DNA from 3 places in the Aliivibrio wodanis genome. Region 2 is predicted to be linked to each of the others. Evidence: predicted binding sites of a transcription regulator. Region 2 holds the regulator's gene; each other region holds the start of a gene.
The links. Region 2 encodes PurR, which represses purine synthesis genes. Its sites were predicted from a motif close to TNANGNAAACGTTTNCNTNA; they were not measured.

Region 1: the regulator PurR is predicted to act here: its motif matches at 2,734-2,753, upstream of pckA (phosphoenolpyruvate carboxykinase (ATP)).
Region 3: the regulator PurR is predicted to act here: its motif matches at 3,165-3,184, upstream of glpX (class II fructose-bisphosphatase).

Annotation. Positions count from the first base shown of each region.
Region 1 covers NZ_JBREXA010000002.1:2,452,994-2,459,342, forward strand. Annotated here, with positions in the region: gene ACU5DF_RS19305 (AsmA family protein) at 1-679, opposite strand, end outside; gene pckA (phosphoenolpyruvate carboxykinase (ATP)) at 923-2,548, opposite strand; gene hslO (Hsp33 family molecular chaperone HslO) at 2,896-3,771, opposite strand; gene hslR (ribosome-associated heat shock protein Hsp15) at 3,823-4,224, opposite strand; gene gspC (type II secretion system protein GspC) at 4,505-5,416, shown strand; gene gspD (type II secretion system secretin GspD) at 5,449-6,349, shown strand, end outside.
Region 2 covers NZ_JBREXA010000002.1:456,955-463,303, reverse strand. Annotated here, with positions in the region: gene torR (two-component system response regulator TorR) at 1-586, opposite strand, end outside; gene torD (molecular chaperone TorD) at 823-1,470, shown strand; gene purR (HTH-type transcriptional repressor PurR) at 1,763-2,776, shown strand; cyclic di-GMP riboswitch class I at 2,932-3,018, shown strand; gene ACU5DF_RS10005 (TfoX/Sxy family DNA transformation protein) at 3,144-3,731, shown strand; gene ACU5DF_RS10000 (sensor domain-containing diguanylate cyclase) at 4,054-5,799, shown strand; gene ACU5DF_RS09995 (VP0952 family biofilm-associated protein) at 5,820-6,349, opposite strand, start outside.
Region 3 covers NZ_JBREXA010000002.1:2,583,982-2,590,330, forward strand. Annotated here, with positions in the region: gene tpiA (triose-phosphate isomerase) at 1-753, opposite strand, end outside; gene ACU5DF_RS19920 (5-carboxymethyl-2-hydroxymuconate Delta-isomerase) at 1,027-1,371, shown strand; gene ACU5DF_RS19925 (DUF3135 domain-containing protein) at 1,399-1,752, opposite strand; gene glpX (class II fructose-bisphosphatase) at 2,102-3,109, opposite strand; gene zapB (cell division protein ZapB) at 3,472-3,714, shown strand; gene rraA (ribonuclease E activity regulator RraA) at 4,177-4,674, opposite strand; partial or broken gene ACU5DF_RS19945 (1,4-dihydroxy-2-naphthoate polyprenyltransferase) at 4,756-5,665, opposite strand; gene ACU5DF_RS19950 (phosphoribulokinase) at 5,760-6,349, opposite strand, start outside.

The DNA.
Region 1 (6,349 bases), 2.0 Mb from region 2:
GTAAAGTAAATTGAGGTATTACCCATAATTTATTTTCTTTCAATTCGGCTTGTGCAGTAATGGTACTGTCACGCCAAGTTAGTGAAATACCATGCAGTGCCGTGTAATTTTGTGTGTAAAAGCCATCGATTAATATGTCATTTAAGGCTTCGCCTTGCCAATATAGTTGGGTTGTTAAAAATTGAAAATCCCCTTCAAAAGGTAACGTTTTATTCTCATCAACAGACCAATTGGTTAATTGAATATGAGCATCTCTAATCACTAATCCTTTATGTGAAAAATCGAGATTAGAAATACTTAAGTGAGCAACCGAAATCCAAGCGGCTTTATCTGTGTTAGGAAAGCCATTCTGTAGGTTCAAACTATCAATTTTGATGTTATCAAAAGCCAGTTTTTTGTTTTGTATTGGATATTGTGAAAGCCAGAAATCGATTTGTTGAATATTTAGGTCATGTTCATTTTCTTCTGTATGAATCGTAATATCTGAAAGCGTCAGGTGTAAAGGAGATTGGATTGAGTAATTAATTCCACCAAAAGAGACCTGTTGCTGCGTTATTTTTTGTACCAATGGATTAAGTACTTGTTGCGCATAAGGAGTATGCAAAAGGGATAAGAACGCGACCACAAGTAATAAACAGAAAGCGATAAGCCAGCCTAGGCTTTTCAGTGTGGTATACATTGTTAACTCCAAGAAAATAAATTTGAATAGAAAGAGTGGAGTAAAAGTAAGATTCAATCAAGTTATAGTGAGGCTTTATATAAACTTAACGAAATATTTGCTCATTATTGTTTGTTCTAATCAATTTTTCTACACCATTATCGGGGCTGCTATTTATCTGAATTGGTATGACGATAAGCTAGAAAATAAAAAAGCCCTTCGTTGAAGAAGGGCCTAAAAATTCATCGATGTGTATTATAAGTCTTAGCTAAGTTGAGGGCCTGCTTTAACTAATGCTTTACCTTCTTCGTTATCGGTATATTGAGCAAAATTTTTGATAAAGCGTTGTGCAAGATCTTCGGCTTTGCTATCCCATTGTAGAGGGTCAGTGTAAGTATCTCGAGGGTCTAAGATTGAGGTATCAACACCAGGCAATGATGTTGGAACTTCAAGGTTAAATACTGGAATGTTTTTAGTTTCAGCGTGGTCAATTGAGCCATCTAAAATCGCATCAATGATTGCGCGAGTATCTTGGATTGAGATACGTTTTCCTGTGCCGTTCCATCCTGTATTGACGATGTAAGCTTCTGCGCCTGCTGCTTCCATACGTTTGACTAATACTTCAGCGTATTGTGTTGGATGCAGAGTTAGGAATGCAGCCCCAAATGCCGCAGAGAAGGTTGGTGTTGGTTCAGTAATTCCTCGTTCAGTACCTGCAAGCTTTGCCGTAAATCCTGATAGGAAATGATATTTAGTTTGTTCTGGTGTTAGTTTCGCAACTGGTGGTAGAACGCCAAACGCATCAGCTGTTAAGAAAATAACTTTATTCGCATGCCCTGCTTTTGAGACTGGCTTAACGATATTATCAATATGATAAATAGGATAAGAAACACGTGTGTTTTCTGTTTTTGAGCCGTCATCAAAATCAATGGTGCCATCATTACGAACGGTTACGTTCTCTAATAGAGCATCACGACGAATGGCATTATAGATATCTGGTTCAGCTTCTTTAGACAGGCGAATCGTTTTTGCGTAACAGCCACCTTCAAAGTTAAAGATACCGTCATCATCCCAACCGTGCTCATCATCACCAATTAGTTGGCGTTTTGGATCAGTCGAAAGTGTCGTTTTACCTGTACCAGATAAACCAAAGAATACCGCAACATCACCTTCTTCGCCGACATTGGCAGAACAGTGCATTGAAGCAATGCCTTTGAGTGGAAGAAGGTAGTTCATCATTGCGAACATACCTTTTTTCATCTCACCGCCGTACCAAGTACCGCCGATGATTTGTACGCGCTCTGTTAAGTTGAAAGCAACAAAGTTTTCCGAATTTAATCCGTGTTCTACGTAATTAGGGTTGGTTGCTTTTGCACCGTTCATTACCACAAAATCGGGTTCAAACGTTGCTAGTTCTTCCTCTGTTGGTCGAATGAACATGTTTTTCACGAAGTGTGCTTGCCATGCTACTTCAGTGATAACACGAACACTTAAACGAGTATCAGGGTTTGCACCACAGTAACCATCAATAACAAACAGACGCTTACCAGAGAGTTGTTCTGTTACTAGGGCTTTTAGATCATCCCAAACTGCTGGTGTGATAGCTTTATTGTCGTTTTTACCTTGATCAGACCACCATAATGTATTTTTAGTCGTGTCATCTTTCACGATGTACTTATCTTTTGGTGAACGGCCAGTAAAGATCCCTGTATCTACCGAAACGGAGCCAAGCTCTGTCATTACACCACGCTCATAGCCTTCTAGGTCTGGACGTGTTTCTTCTTCAAACAGTTGTTCATAACTTGGATTACGCAGTACGTCAGTAACACCAGTTAGACCATGTTTAGTCAGATCAAGCTGCGTCGCTTTTTTGTGTTCCATAACAGTCATAGGAGCTCCTTAAAGGAATTTTGTAGGGATTTTAATATTTTTAATATTTTGTAATTATTTATTGTCTGCTAAACATGCTATCAATGCGGTAAATTGAAAACAGGGAGATAAATCATAAATTAACTATAAAGTAGTAGTTGTTGTTTAATCATCATCACAAAATAGCAATAGCCCTATTCTACTCTTAAAGAAATCGTTTGCGCTAGATGTAATTGATTATTATTTAAGCAAAATTAAGTGTGGATAAGTGGAATTAAAAAGGTGTTTTATATCAAATTTAGTTATAAAAAAAGCCAACCTAATGGCTGGCTTTTAGACAAAATAAGTAACTTATTCTATATGATAAATTAATGAACGGTGTCATTACCTTTTGTCGCTTCTTCAAAAATATGAGCAACATCGATACTATCAAAATCGTAACTTGTGCCACAATAATCACAATGCAGAGAAATTTTTCCTTCTGTTTTTACGATGTCATCAACTTCAGCTCTTTCAATCGTAACGATTGCACCTGCGCTGCGCTCACGAGAACAACCACAGAAAAACTCTACATGCTGAGGTTCAAATAATTGCACTTTATCTTGGTTATATAAACGATACAGAACATCTTCGCCTTCTAGACCAAACAGTTCTTCATTTTTAATGGTATCTGTTAGTTGTTCTAAGTGCTCGAAGTCATCAGCAGAACCAGTACCGTCAGGCATAACTTGTAGTAACATACCTGCAGCATGAGGCCTGCCTTCAAATTCCCCTAGGCGCAACCATAAGCGAGTCTTCAATTGTTCTGAACGCTCGAAATATCCTTCAAAACATGCAGCTAAATCTTTACCGTCAAGTGCAACAACACCTTGGTAACGCTCACCATCTTTTGGTGCGATAGTAATAACTAGGTAACCTTTTCCCATTAATTGGTGCAGTGTAGCGTCATCAGAAATTTCGCCATCAAAGCGAGCGACACCACGAACTTTTTGGTCGTTATCGCCATTAATTACCACAAGAGAAACAGGACCGTCACCTTGAAGCTGAAGGGTGATTGAACCTTCAAATTTTAAGGTTGCTGTTAATAAGGTAGTGGCAACTAATAGCTCACCCAAAAGGTTTTGTACTGCTTTTGGGTATTCCTTGCTAGAAATAATTTGTTGGTAAGCATCGTCTAGTTGAACTAATTCACCACGAACAGATAAATCTTCAAATAAGTAGCGATGCAGTGTGTTATTTGCCATGAAATACTCCAGCAATTGTCTTAAGGATTGTTGTTGCGCACAGTATAGCGATTATTGTTGCTTGAATCTCATGATATCGCGTCGTTGTTTCTTATCAGGACGCTTATCTGGATGTGGGCTACCGAGAGAATTAAGTTTGCGTAATTTGGCATTTTCTTCTCGATGTTTAATGCTGTCAGTGGTTTCTTTATAAAGTGTTTGTGCAATGGGTGCGCCACGGCGTTGATCTGATACGATCTCGATGATCACTGTGAGCTCTTCGTTGTTGCCTTGACGAAGTTTAATTTCAGCGCCAACTTCAACTAGTTTACTTGGTTTGGAGCGTTGGCCGTTATATTGAACTTTACCGCCATCGACCATATTACGAGCAATAGAGCGTGTTTTATAAAAACGAGCTGCCCAGAGCCATTTATCGAGCCTGATGCCATCGCTAGTATTGGATTTGGAACTCATTATGGGTACCTAATGTCTTAGTATCTGCTTATGTAAATGGTGTCGAGATATTTTTTTTCAATCTTTTTGGGGGGAATTAATCAAAATTTGTATCCAATTAGGGTCATTACTGAAAAATAATGCTCTAATATAAGGTCGATTTATTGGATAACGTGATGTGGCTTCGAGGAATAATAAGAAAACGAAATCATTATCAGTAATTGTATATTGTTATTTTATAATTTATTCAAATGTCGCTATTTAATTGTTTTGCAGACATAGAAAGGAAGATCAGAGTCTAATGAGAGCTAATATGAAAATTGAGAGGATGTCTCAATATTGGTCAGCATACCAATCTGCGATTTCAAAAGGGTTAACTGTTACTTTGGTGGCTTGTTTTGCGTGGATATGTGGAGCTCTTTTTTGGTCTATGTTAGCACCACAAACATCGGTTTCTCAATGGGAGCCAAAAGCATCATCAATAAACTCACTAGCAAAGAAAAATAATGATGAGGATTCATTATCTGGTTTATTAAATGGCCAAGTCTTTGGGTTATTTAATCCAAGTAAGAAAATAGAACAACCCAAGGCCGTTGAAATTAAAGATGCACCTAAAACTCGTCTTAATCTTACATTATCTGGTGTTGTGGCAAGCTCAAACCCTGCGTTAAGTTTAGCCGTGATCGCGAATCGTGGTAAACAGAATACCTATGGCCTTGAAGAAACGATTGATGGTACACAAGCGACAGTGAAAGCCATCAGTGTTGATCGTATTATTATTGCAAATAATGGTCGTGATGAAACCTTAATGCTAGAAGGGGTGAAATACAGCAAAATATCTACTGAGCGTAATGCAACAGGTAGTTCAGGTACTGTATTAGGCAATAATCGCCAAAATTCAAATCAAGATGAATTAGACCAAATTCGTCGGGAGATGGCTCAAAATCCACAATCGGTACTGAAATATATTCGTCTTTCACAAGTGTCGAGCAATGGCAATATTACAGGTTATCGAGTTAACCCAGGTAAAGATCGTAAATTATTTGATTCGGTAGGCTTAAAGCCTGGTGATATTGCAACTAGTTTAAATGGGATTGATTTAACTAACCCATCAGCCATGAGCGCATTGTGGAAAAATATGTCAGAAATGACAGAGCTTAATTTAACCGTCCAACGTGATGGACAATTACATGACATTTTTATCGGGTTATAAGCGCTCAATAAAGAAATGAATAAGGGTATGTTGTGAAAAAGTGGATAGGCAAGGGAGCCTTATTACTTGCGAGTAGCATGGTGTGGACATCAGCCATCGCAAATGATTTTAGTGCAAGTTTTAAAGGGACAGATATTCAAGAGTTTATCAATATTGTTGGTCGTAATTTAGAGAAAACCATCATTGTTGATCCTTCTGTTCGAGGCAAAGTAGATGTACGTAGTTATGATCTATTAAATGAAGAGCAATATTATCAATTCTTTCTTAGTGTATTAGAAGTGTATGGGTATGCCGTCGTTGAAATGGATACTGGCATTCTTAAAGTCATTAAAGATAAAGATGCAAAAACATCGGCGGTTCCAGTTCTGGGAGCAAAAGACAATATCACTGGTGATGCTGTTATTACCCGAGTGATTGCAGTACGTAATGTTTCGGTGCGTGAGCTTTCCCCTTTATTACGACAGCTGAATGATAATGCTGGAGCTGGTAACGTTGTTCATTATGATCCAGCTAACATCATTATGATTACTGGCCGTGCTGCGGTAGTGAATCGTCTTGCTGAAATCATTGAACGTGTTGATCAAGCGGGTGATAAAGAAGTTGAAGTTGTTGATTTGGACAATGCTTCAGCCGCTGAGATGGTGCGTATCGTTGATGCTTTAAATAAAACGACGGATGCGAAAAATACCCCTGCCTTCTTACAACCAAAATTGGTTGCAGATGAACGTACCAATTCAATCCTTATCTCTGGTGATCCTAAAGTTCGTAATCGTCTGAAAAAATTGATCAAACAGCTTGATGTTGAAATGGCGACCAAAGGCAATAATCAGGTTGTTTATTTACGTTACGCTAAAGCCGAAGAGTTAGTTGATGTATTAAAAGGGGTTTCAGATAATTTAAGCGCAAGTAAAGGCACGAGTAAAAAAGGCAGTT
Region 2 (6,349 bases):
TATCATTGGGAGCATCGACACGATGACTGATCATATTCAAAATACGTTCACGAGATAATACCGTATTCGGATATGAAGAAAGTGCTACTAGCAACTCGTACTCAGCTTTTGTTAATTTAACTGGCTCACCGCTATTTGATAGTGCACGGCGCTGAATATCGAAAGTCCACTCACCAAAGCGAACGACATTAGATTCATCTAATTCTACTGGTTCATTCGCTAATGACATACGCCAAAATAAATTCTTAACTCGAACTAATAACTCACGTAGCTCTACTGGTTTTGTGACGTAATCATCAGCACCCATTTCAAGCCCTACAATACGATCAATACTATCAGTTCGTCCTGTAACAAGAATAATACCAATATTAGATTGGCTACGTAGTTCACGTGCCAACAATAAACCATCCTCTCCTGGTAGGTTTATATCAAGCATAATTAAATCAACTTTTTGTTCAGCCAAAATAGTTCGCATTTCTGCCCCTGTTTCAGCCTCGCTCACTTGATATCCCTCGGCTTCAAAGTAGCCTACAAGTTTAGAGCGAGTTACCACTTCGTCTTCAACAACTAAAATGTGATAGCTCATAATATTCTCTTTTATGGTTATATTGGATGGTTCTTTTCTTATTCTATTCATATTTTGTAATAATGCCAATTCTCAATTGATATTTCTGTAAATTATTTGATTCAAAACAATTATCAAACAAAAATTGAGTTGTAACCTTTACAAATATCTTTATACACCCTGTTAATGATAGGTGCTATTCCTTTTCATACTTATCCAGTACAATTCTCACATAAATTTCTTGGAGCAAAATATACATGAACGATCTAACTGCATTTAATGAACAACGTGCCGAAATTTACTGGTGGCTATCTAGCTTATTAGCAAGTGAGTTAACAGAAGAACAAATAGAACAATATAACAGCTTTGAAATCCGTACGTTTTTATCAAATTTAGCAGAAACACCAGAACTTACCGCTTCTGTAAATACTTTAATTGATAAATTAAATCAATTACAAACTCGTGAAGGCGCTCAACTTGAGTTATCAGCTGATTTCTGTGAAGCCTTTTTAGGTTCAGATAAAAGTAGTGCTTTGCCTTATGCTTCACTATACCTTGATAAATCAGGTCTGCTTAATGCTAAACCAGCGCAAGATATGCGTGAGCTACTTACAAAGTATAATATTGCACAAAAAGCAGAATTTAATGAGCCTGCTGATCATATTGCAATAGAACTTGATTTTCTAGGTAATCTAATTGTGATGACAAACCAACAGTCATCAGAGGAAGACTTTGAGCTTTATATGACAGCTCAACAAAATTTTATTAATGAGCAATTATTATCTTGGACACCACGATTCAGCCAAATCTGTAAAGAGCGTGATGAGTTTGGTTTCTATGCTGCAGTTACCCATTTTCTTGTGACATTTTTACAATTAGACATGCTATTTCTTACTGGTGAGTAAAAAACAGCCTTTATTGATGACATAAATAAATAACTACGTGATGTAAATCAGGTTACAAATAAAATTTATGAAATCAATAATTGTTTGCACTATGCTTTACATATAAAATGTGAACGCAAACGATAAAATTTGAACATAAAATGAAAACCGCATTTTAAAGCGGTTTTTTTATTTATACCATATCATTAATCATATGATATTTAGGGCCTATTTATCTTCCATCAGTTCTCTATAGAGCAAAACAATTTGCTGGAACATAAATAGCCCCTTAATCACTATTTAAGGCTCTTATATGGCTACAATTAAAGACGTCGCAAAATTAGCAACAGTGTCGACAACAACCGTCTCTCACGTAATTAACAAAACACGCTTTGTTGCAGAAGCAACACAAAAACGTGTATGGGAAGCCGTTGAAGAGTTAAATTATGCACCAAGTGCTGTTGCTCGCAGTTTAAAATGTAATACTACTCGTACTATTGGCATGTTAGTAACTCAATCTTTCAATCCCTTTTTTGCCGAAGTTATGCATGGTGTTGAAAACTATTGTTATAAACAAGGTTACACTTTATTCATGTGTAATACTGAAGGTGATCTAGACAAACAAAAACACTACCTTCGTATGCTTTCTGAAAAACGTGTTGATGGGTTGTTGGTTATGTGTTCAGACCTAAATGAACAACTTTTAGCCTTGCTTGAAAAAAATACCGAATTACCAATGGTTGTTATGGATTGGGGACCTGATAGCCCTCATACAGATAAAATCATAGATAACTCTGAAGAAGGTGGATACCTTGCAACAAAACACTTAATAGAAAATGGTCACACTAACATTGCTTGTATCACAGGACAATTAGATAAGTTGACTTGTAAAGAACGTGTTCATGGTTTTCACCGAGCACTTTCCGAAGCAAATTTAGATTCTAATCCTGAATGGATTTTAGAAGGTGATTTTGAATGCTCTTCAGCAGCAAAAGCAGTTGAGAAAGTATTAGCAACCGAAGCAAAAGATCGCCCTACTGCTCTATTTTGTTTTAATGATATTATGGCGTTAGCCGCCATCAGTAAGATTCAACAATCAGGGTTAAAAGTTCCAGAAGATATTTCTGTAATTGGCTATGACAATATTGAATTATCGGCTTACTTTTCACCTCCTTTAACAACTATCCACCAACCAAAACGAAGAGTTGGAAAAACGGCAGTTGAAATTTTACTCGAGCGTATAAAAGATAAACATCATGAACGCCGTATTTTTGAAATGCAACCAGCCGTTGTTTCTCGTAATAGTGTTCATAATAGAACCAAATAACAAACTAGAGTTCTATAAAAATCAAGTCATAAGTTCAGGTTTTATTGAAAACCTGAACTGAGTTAACAGAAATGACCCTTGTTTTTATGAACCAATATCACATTATTGAGTTTTTGCAGTCACTCCCTTTGTTGATTGCTATATCATCAATGATGTCACAAACAGGGCAAACTATGTGAAAGCATAGGACGCAAAGCTTCCGGCCTACGTATTTATATATATATGGTAGCGGGGTTGCCGATGGTAAGTATTCCACTCGATGTTGTTATTTTACCTAAATATAACAATGTTGGGCTTTAAACTTGCTAGTATTTCCTCGGGCTCAGTTGTTTAGTGACATAGACTTAACTAACCGAGAATTATTGCAATGGATAAACCAATACTAAAAGATTCACTTCGTCTTCTTTCCTCTCTTGGGAAAGTCACATCTCGTTCAATGTTTGGCGGTTTTGGTGTCTTTATTGATGACACTATGTTTGCCCTTGTTGTGCAAGATAAACTTCATTTAAGAGGTAGTGAAGAGACGATTAACTTATTTAAAGAGCAAGGGTTAGAACCTTATGTTTATAAAAAACGAGGCTTTCCCGTTGTTACCAAATACTTTGCCATTTCACCAGAGTCTTGGAAAGAACCTGATTTAATATTAATTCAAGCAGTTGTTGCTTTTGACGTTGCAAAAAAAGACAAAGAAAAACAGAAAACTGCAGCCCCAACACGTATTAAAGATCTGCCTAACCTGCGACTAGCTACAGAACGAATGCTTAAGAAAGCAGGCATTACTACTGTTGAAGAGCTACGTAATATTGGTTCTGTAAATGCTTATAAAGCCATTCAGCAAACCCATTCTAACTCTGTTAGTGCTGAACTTTTATGGTCTCTAGAAGGCGCAATAAAAGGCACTCATTGGTCTGTTGTTTCTGCTGAAACAAGACAGGAATTACGAAAGCAACTGTAAGATCACAAAGCAACAACTCTCTGGTTTTATGTTGTATGATTACTCTAAATAATCGTACAACATTTGACCTGCGAGACAAAACCAGCCTACCATTTCTATAATTTAGCTAAGATTCACTTACGCTGAATACCACCTAGAGCCATATAAACTCCTTAACTCATCATCATTTTACCAATGTTAATTCCTCATTTATATTAATTAGCCTATCATACTTATTAATTCTTTAAACTCTCTGGGAATTTACATTAATTTAATATATTCTTAAAGCTTATATATAGAATGGCAGTCCATTTGATGGTACTGGACTCAATAGGTAAGACAAATGAAAAAAAATACCATCAGCAAAAAATGGCTTTATTTACCTATCATATCCATGATTTTCACCATGACTCTCGGCTTGTTTGTATTTAATTCAACACTGTCAGATTGGCTTGAAAATAAGGTTGAAGGCGGTTTATCTGAAGAGATCTCACGCGTCATAAAGGACATAAGTGATGATCAAGTTTCTTTTTCTGATTTAAAAGCACTAGACGTTTATATCAAAACTAAACTAGAGCTAGCCAAAGAAGATCACATCACAATTATCAAAGCTGATGGTACGCCGATTGCAGATAGTGATATCTCTTTAGAAGCCGTATTACAACTGGAAAATCACTTAAACAGAAAAGAAGTCGTTGATGCTAAGAATCTGAGTTATGGCAGCACAACTCGATTTAGTACTTCTCGCTTTAAAAATTTATTGTATTCCGCAAAGTCATTAGATTATCAAGGTCAAACTTACATTATTAGGGTAGCTACACCATTAACGCGTATAGACGCAATGGTAGAAGAGCTAATGAATATCCTAATGATTTTAATGGGCATTAATATTTCACTTGTTGTTGGCTCATCATTATTAAGTAATAAGCTTATTACTCAGCAAGTACAGAATGAGCAAGATCAACAAGAAGAGCGTATTGAGCAGCGTACTCAAGAGATTGAATTACTGCACCGCCTTGCGACTATGCTGGCTGCCTGTAATTCCATTAATGAAGCTCAAATGGTAGTCGAAGATATCCTTCCTCGAATTCTTGGTAACGTAAATGGCGTTATTTCGTTAATGCGTTCATCTCGTAACCAACTGCTTGTTAAGTTGGATTGGGGCGGAGTATGGCCAGGTAGCAAAACTTACGCTCCAGAAGAGTGTTGGGCGTTACGTAAAGGTAAATTTCATCTCGCTAATGATAAATACACGACTCTACCCTGCTCTCATATGGCAGCCACAGGGATCGACCAAACACTTTGTATTCCATTAACGGCCCATGGTAATACCATTGGTATGATGCATATTTATCTTGGTGAGCAAGAAGAGCTAGATGAAAATATCCAAAAGCTTGCTTTTACCGTTGCTGAACATTTAGGCCTTGCCCTTGCTAACTTGAACCTACAAGAGAAGCTAAGAGAACAAGCCATCAGTGATCCTTTAACGGGTCTGTATAATCGCCGTTACTACGAAGAAACGATTAACCAAGAACTGATGCGTGCGCATAGACACAAACAAGAAATGTCTATTCTTATGCTCGATCTTGATCACTTTAAACGCTTCAATGATAACTACGGTCATGATGCTGGTGATTACGTATTGAAAACAATTGGAACGTTATTACTCAATACTATGCGTGGTGAAGATACAATCTGTCGTCTTGGTGGTGAAGAGTTAGCTATCATCTTGCCTAATACAGGAGCTGAAGAAGCGCTTACTGTTGCAACTAAATTATGTGAGTCCGTTCGCGACCTTCATCTTGCGATTAAAGATCTATCATTAGGTAAACTAGGCGTCTCTATTGGTATTGCTACTTATCCTAAAAATGGTCTTCAATCTGATGATTTAACTAAACTTGCTGATATTGCTTTATATGAAGCAAAGGGACGCGGTCGAGATCAAGCCTGCCATTATGATGATCTTATTCATAATCAGGATAATGCAGAAACTCAGATTGAAGAAGCGATTGAAGTAAACGCTACCTTACCCACAGCAATCGATAAGAAAGAACACGAAAAAGCCAGTGTCGTTTCTATCAATTCATAGAAAATAAACAAATGGTGAGCCTAATCAATAGGCTCATCATCTAGCTGCATCATAAAGTCAGTTACCCAACCTATCAGCAGAATCATTAGCCAGGACACCATAATAGCAGTTGGCACTTCAAATTTTGGGGAGATGACCAACGTACTAAAAGCTATAACCGGTAATAACCACGACATCATAGACAACCAATCACGGTATTTTGAACGAGCAATACTTTGTAAGCAAACAATTAATCCTGTTATTGATAATGCAACAAGCGCTGCGTGTTGTAAGCCACCTATCCATAAAGGGATAACTAACACTAATGGCCACCAAGCGTTGCTATTCACAGGTTTCCAGCTTCTTGCTGCAATCCACACTAAACCAACACTTACAATTTGAAGTAAAGTTAAATACGCACTACCATCTAATTTTTCTTCATATTGTAAAGCCATTATTCCAGCCTCCATCGCAATAACTACAGATACGATAAATGCAATTAAATGTATGCTTTTACGACGAGAAAAAATCACCATCAATAATGGAAACAATGTCCAAACTGCAACAGAAA
Region 3 (6,349 bases), 2.1 Mb from region 2:
TGCTGCTTTAGCGATAGCTGCAAAGCTTTTCGCGTCAAGAGCTGCGCCGCCAACTAGAGCACCATCGATGTCTGGTTGTGCGAAGTATGCTGCTGCGTTTTCAGGTTTAACAGAACCGCCGTATTGGATAACAACGTTCTTAGCAACTTCTTCAGATTTCTCAGCAATGTGAGCACGGATTTGAGCGTGAATGCGTTGTGCATCTTCAGCTGTAGCTGCTTTACCAGTACCGATAGCCCAGATTGGTTCGTAAGCGATGATAGCGCCTTCAAGAGCGTCAACGCCTTGAGTGTTGATAACAGCGTCAAGTTGACGTGCACAAACAGCCATAGTTTCGCCAGCTTCGTTTTGTGCATCAGATTCACCGATACAAAGAACTGGAGTTAGGCCGTTCTCTTTTAGGAATGCAAATTTCTTAGCAACAAACTCGTCTGATTCAGCGTGGTATTCACGACGCTCAGAGTGACCGATGATGATGTGGCTAGCACCAAATTCTTTAAGCATTGCTGGAGACATGTCGCCAGTGAATGCACCGCTGTTGTTTAGGTCAGTGTTTTGAGCACCTAGGATGATTGCGCTGCCAGCTTCAGTAAGCGTACGCTCAGCAAGGTCAACGAAAAGTGCTGGTGGAGCAACTGCAACGTCTACGCCTGTAACGCCTTCAAGTTCAGCGTTAAGACCGTTTAGTAGATCAACAACCATTTCTTTGCTGCCGTTTAGTTTCCAGTTACCCATAACTACAGGATGACGCATAGGATTCTCTCCAATTCAAATTAATGTAAAAAACTTGCGTAAAAATATAACAGATTTTGCGACAGATTTAGTGTCTAAAATCATTTTTATGCATAATTTTAGTGCTTTTATTTCGAGATGCGAAAAATTATTAGCTGTAATGTAGAAATATGGGGGTGATCTTAAATGTGATTCATTAGGCACTTTTTTATTGAGGAGATTGTAACTTATCCTCTTTGCCCTAATGATGGAAAAATAATCATTTATTCAGTCGTATAATAAAAGGAAGTAACGATGCCGCATTTAGTTATGGAATACTCAAACTCAGCAGAAGACCGTTTAAATATGCAGGGGCTGCTAGAAGATTTACATCAGGTGATGATTGATTCGGAGTTATTTTCCAGTAAAGATGTGAAATCTAGAGCCATTAGAGTTCATTCTTGGTTAGTGGGGGATAAAGGAAATAGTGCTGATTTTATCCATATTACTGTAGATTTATTATCGGGCAGAACTATGGAGCAGAAAAGAGAGTTAAGTCGTCGATTAATGGGTATTTTAGTAGAGCAAGCAAGTCACATTGACAGTTTAACTATCAATGTGCGAGATATGGATCAAGAAAGTTTTCAGAAAGTAGGTTAATTTCTACTGAGCACCAATACTGAGTAATTAATGTTTTGTGTTATTAGAAACGCGATTATTTGCATCTGGGAATTGAATAATTTCTGCGGTTTGGATTTCACCAAGTGGATTATTGAGTGAATCGCTAAAGCGTATAAATTGTTTACTAAGCTCTTGTCCTAATAAAATATTAACATGATTTGGGTTGTTACCTCTTTCAATAATGCGGTTGATACGATTTTGTTGTGCTCGCAAATATTCCTGATGATTCTCTGGTAAGCTATCAATCAATTCCATACTGAGCTGATGACGTAATTGCTCTAGTTGGTCTAGGTCGGTTTCGGCTAATGTTTTCAGTTCATCGAAAGAAGGTAAGCTAGTGTGATTAGGTGAACATGGCATTGGCTAATTCCTCATGTTTGCATTAATGAATTTAGCTTAGTTGGTGTTTTGTGATTTTGAGAAGATGGAATGGGGGATATTGAAGGGCTGTCTCGTTTGTGAGATAACTATACGCTGCGCTAACTAGAACGCTTCGCTCTAGAAACTATAAAATCAAAGCACTTACGTTTTAATATATTCGATCTCAAGTCAATTATATATGCACTTATAGTCTCTAGTTAGCGCAGTGTATAGTTTCTAGTTTAAAAAAACCGCAGATGCTCTCACACCCACGGTTGTCAAATTTATTCAAAGAACTTAGCTCTTCCTCGCTCCTCGAGCGAAGCGTCCTCGCCTCTCGTCCCTGATCTTAAAGAATAAAATCTCTAACTTCTTTGTCTTTACGCTCTAGATAATGAATCGACTTAATACGACGAATTGTACGACAGCGACCACGAATAAGCAGTGTCTCAGTTGTTGCAATATTACCTTGGCGAGTAATACCTTCCAGTAAATCACCCTTGGTGATACCAGTTGCTGCGAAAACAACATCATCGCTGCGTGCCATGTCTGTCATTTTTAAGATAACGTTCGCTTTCACGCCCATTTCTTCACAACGCTTTAATTCTTCTTCACCGTGAATACGGTTTTCTTCCGTATCGCCTTTTACTTCATGACGAGGAAGAAGACGAGCTTGCATATCACCATCTAAAGCTCGAATAACTGCAGCAGAAACCACACCTTCAGGTGCGCCACCGATGCAATACATTACGTCAACTTCGCTATCTGGCATACATGTTAAGATCGATGCTGCTACATCACCATCAGGCACAGCAAATACACGAACACCCATCTTTTGCATTTTAGAAATCGTCTCATCATGACGAGGTTTAGCAAGCGTGGTTACTACTAGTGTATCCAGTGTTTTACCTAGTGCTTTTGCGATGTTTTCTAGGTTTTCTTCTAGAGAAAGAGCTAAGTCGATAGCGCCTTTAGCAGCAGGACCAACAACCAATTTCTCCATATACATATCAGGTGCTTTTAAGAAGCTACCTTTTTCACCAGCAGCCAATACAGCAAGAGCATTTGATTGCCCCATTGCTGTCATGCGAGTACCTTCGATAGGGTCAACCGCGATATCAACCGCGTCGCCGCCAGTACCAACGTGTTCGCCAATATATAGCATAGGTGCATCATCGATTTCACCTTCACCAATAACAATCTCGCCACTGATATCAGTTTTGTTCAGAAGTGTGCGCATTACTTCAACAGCAGCACCATCAGCAGCGTTTTTATCGCCACGGCCAAGCCATTTGTAACCAGCCAGTGCGGCACCTTCAGTAACTCGAGAAAAAGCCATTGCTAAATCGCGTTTCATATTTGCTCCGAATAAATCGATGAATTTAAAAATCGCGGAGATTTTATCACAACAAAAAGGGAAACGTTTGCTTTTTGAGTGGTGAATATGCTTTTTTAAAAAGAGTAAGATGACTTATAAGAAAAACCTGCTGTTTTTACTCATAATAATAGGAAAGAAATTCTGGTGTAAGAATGAAGTTCGTTTTAATCTTAAGAAAGTAAGTCAGCAGTAAGTAAATTCTGCTGTTTTTTTGTTCATGTGGTGTGTTTTAATGAATAACACTATGGCAGAATTTCAATTGCTGAGTAAAATAGAAAATAAGTCAGCAGAGAAAATATTCTCTCTGCATTCCAATGAAGATTACAGTTAAGGTGGCAGGAATGTCTTTAGAAATATTAGAACAACTAGAAGCTAAAGTTCAGATGGCAGTAGATACAATCGCACTGCTACAAATGGAAGTTGAAGAATTAAAAGAAACGAACGCAGCGCTTGCTCAAGATCTTGAGCAAGCAAATAACGGTCGCTCTGTAGTTGAGCAAGAAGCTCAAAAAGCACGTGATGAACAAGCTCAATTCGAAGCTCGCATCCGTGGTCTACTAGGTAAAATGGATGAAGTAGAGTAATAGATCAGGGACGAGAGGCGAGGACGCTTTGCTCGAGGAGTGAGGAAGATCTTGGTTCTGTGAATTATTTGAAACCGTAGGTGTGAAAGCATCTGCGGTTTTTTTATGCTAGAAACTATACGCTGCGCTGACTAGAGACTATAAAAGAAAAAGCGAGGGTCTCAGGTTTCAGGAAGATATGAGGTAGTGCTTTGGCTTTTAGCTCCTCCCCTTTATCACGGCTGTTATTTGGTTGTGAGTATCAATATAAGGGGAGGCAGGGAGGGGTTGTAAATGATGAAGTTGAGTTTATCCGCATAACATGAACATGGCATAGACCAACCCCCTCTAACTCCCCCTTGGATTGACTATGTAGATCTCATTGCAATGGCAATAAAGGGGGAGAACCATTCTTTGTCGCTATAATTACAACGATCACCTCTGAACTCTGCAAGGGAGCCTGCGACCGATCTGAATTCTGCTCTATTCTTCTTCACTCATATCTTCTAACGGCTCTTGAGAAATCACAATTCCCGTAGAATCTGCATATAAATGATCTTCAGGTAAAAAGGTAACGCTACCAAAATTAACTGCGACATCAACCTCCCCAATCCCTTGTTTTGCTGCGCCAACAGGGATAGATGCGAGTGCTTGAATACCAATTTCAATTTCTTCTAGATAATCGACTTCACGTACACAGCCGTAAATAACTAAACCTTCCCAGCCATTATGAGCTGCTTTTGCGGCGAGATCTGCATCAACTAATGCGCGACGTAATGAACCACCACCATCAACAAGCAATACGCGACCTTCGCCTTTTTCATCAAGTAATTGACTGATTAAACCATTATCTTCAAAACATTTAATAGTAGTAATTTGACCTGAAAAAGAGGTGTTTGCACCAAAATGGCTGAACATAGGTTCAACAACATCAACTTGATCTAAGTAAATGTCACACAGTGCTGAAGTATTATATTCCATGAAGATATTTACCTTACTATTGGTGATTTTGATGATTTACTATACTGGCTTTATAGTGCATTACTATGACAAGCCACAAGGTTATATAGATAAATATAGTCCAATTGAGAAGAAAATATTGGTAAATAATGCGCACTGTACGACGGTCCCCATCATTGGTCGGATAGCTTCTCCATTAGGAGCTTGCATAACAGAAATAACATGCTTAACAACAAGGGGAATAGTTAATAAGAATAACCAACCTGTTAGAGAGTGAATTTGAGTAGCACTAAAAATAGCAAGAGATATGAAACTTACTGACATTAATATCGCATGATATTTTCTTCCCCAACTTGCACCCATTCGAACTACTAAGGATCATTTTTCCACACGCCTCGTCATTTTCAATGTCGCGTAAGTTATTAATATTTAATACTGCAACGGCTAAAAGGCCACAGGAAATTGCTGGTAATAGAAGTGAAGACGACAAATGACCAGTATGCAAATAATAGGTACCAGCTACACCCAACAAACCAAAAAATATGAATACAGATATATCACCTAAGCCACGGTAGCCATAAGGCTTATTTCCCATGGTATAAGCAATAGCTGCCCCAATAGCGAGTAAACCAAGGATAATAAACCCGATAATATCCATGGTTTGATTTAATGAAATAAAGACTAAAATTAAGCCACTAATAATAGTAAGAACAATATTTATTCCAATGGCTTTTTTCATTGTAGCTTGAGTGACTAAACCCGACTGCATTGCACGTTGTGGGCCTAAGCGATCGTCATTATCAGTTCCTTTAACTGCATCTCCGTAATCATTCGCTAAGTTAGATAAAATTTGTAATAAGGTTGCGGTAACAAACGCCATGAGAGTGATAGTGGCAGAGACGTGATTGTTCCAATAAGCCAATGCTGAGCCTGTCATAATAGAAGCAAGAGCAAGAGGCAGTGTTTTTGGACGTGCAGCACTGAGCCAAATAGCAAAAGGAGAAGTTTTCATAGCATCGCAAAAAATAGTGAATAGAGCCTCTATTATTCACTATTTTTGGAAGAACCCCAAATTTGAAAAGAAAAAGAGGGTCAGTTTAAAACCACTAGCCTATTTTCCCGGTATCAATCAACTGTTGCAGCAACGGACGAATGATCAATTCCATCGCAAAACTCATCTTTCCCCCAGGGACGACAAGAGTGTTGTGACGGGACATGAAAGAACCATCAATCATGGCAAGTAAGTAAGGGAAATCTACATTGCGAATACCACGGAAGCGGATCACAACAAAGCTTTCGTCCAAACTCGGAATACCTTTGGCGTTGAGTGGATTTGAAGTATCCACTGTAGGTACGCGCTGAAAGTTAATATGAGTACGAGAGAATTGCGGTGTGATGTAGTTGAGATAATCATCCATTGAACGAACAATTGAATCCATCACAGCTTCTCTTGAATGACCGCGATCACGAGTATCTCGAACGAATTTTTGTATCCACTCAAGGTTTACAATCGGTACCATGCCTATCAATAAATCGACGTGCTGTGATACATCAATATCCCCATCAACTACACCACCGTGTAATCCTTCATAAAAAAGCACATCGGTGTTCTCTGGCAGATCTTGCCATGGAGTAAATGTTCCCGGCATTTGATTGAAGGGCACAGCTTCATCAAAGGTATGTAAATAACGACGAT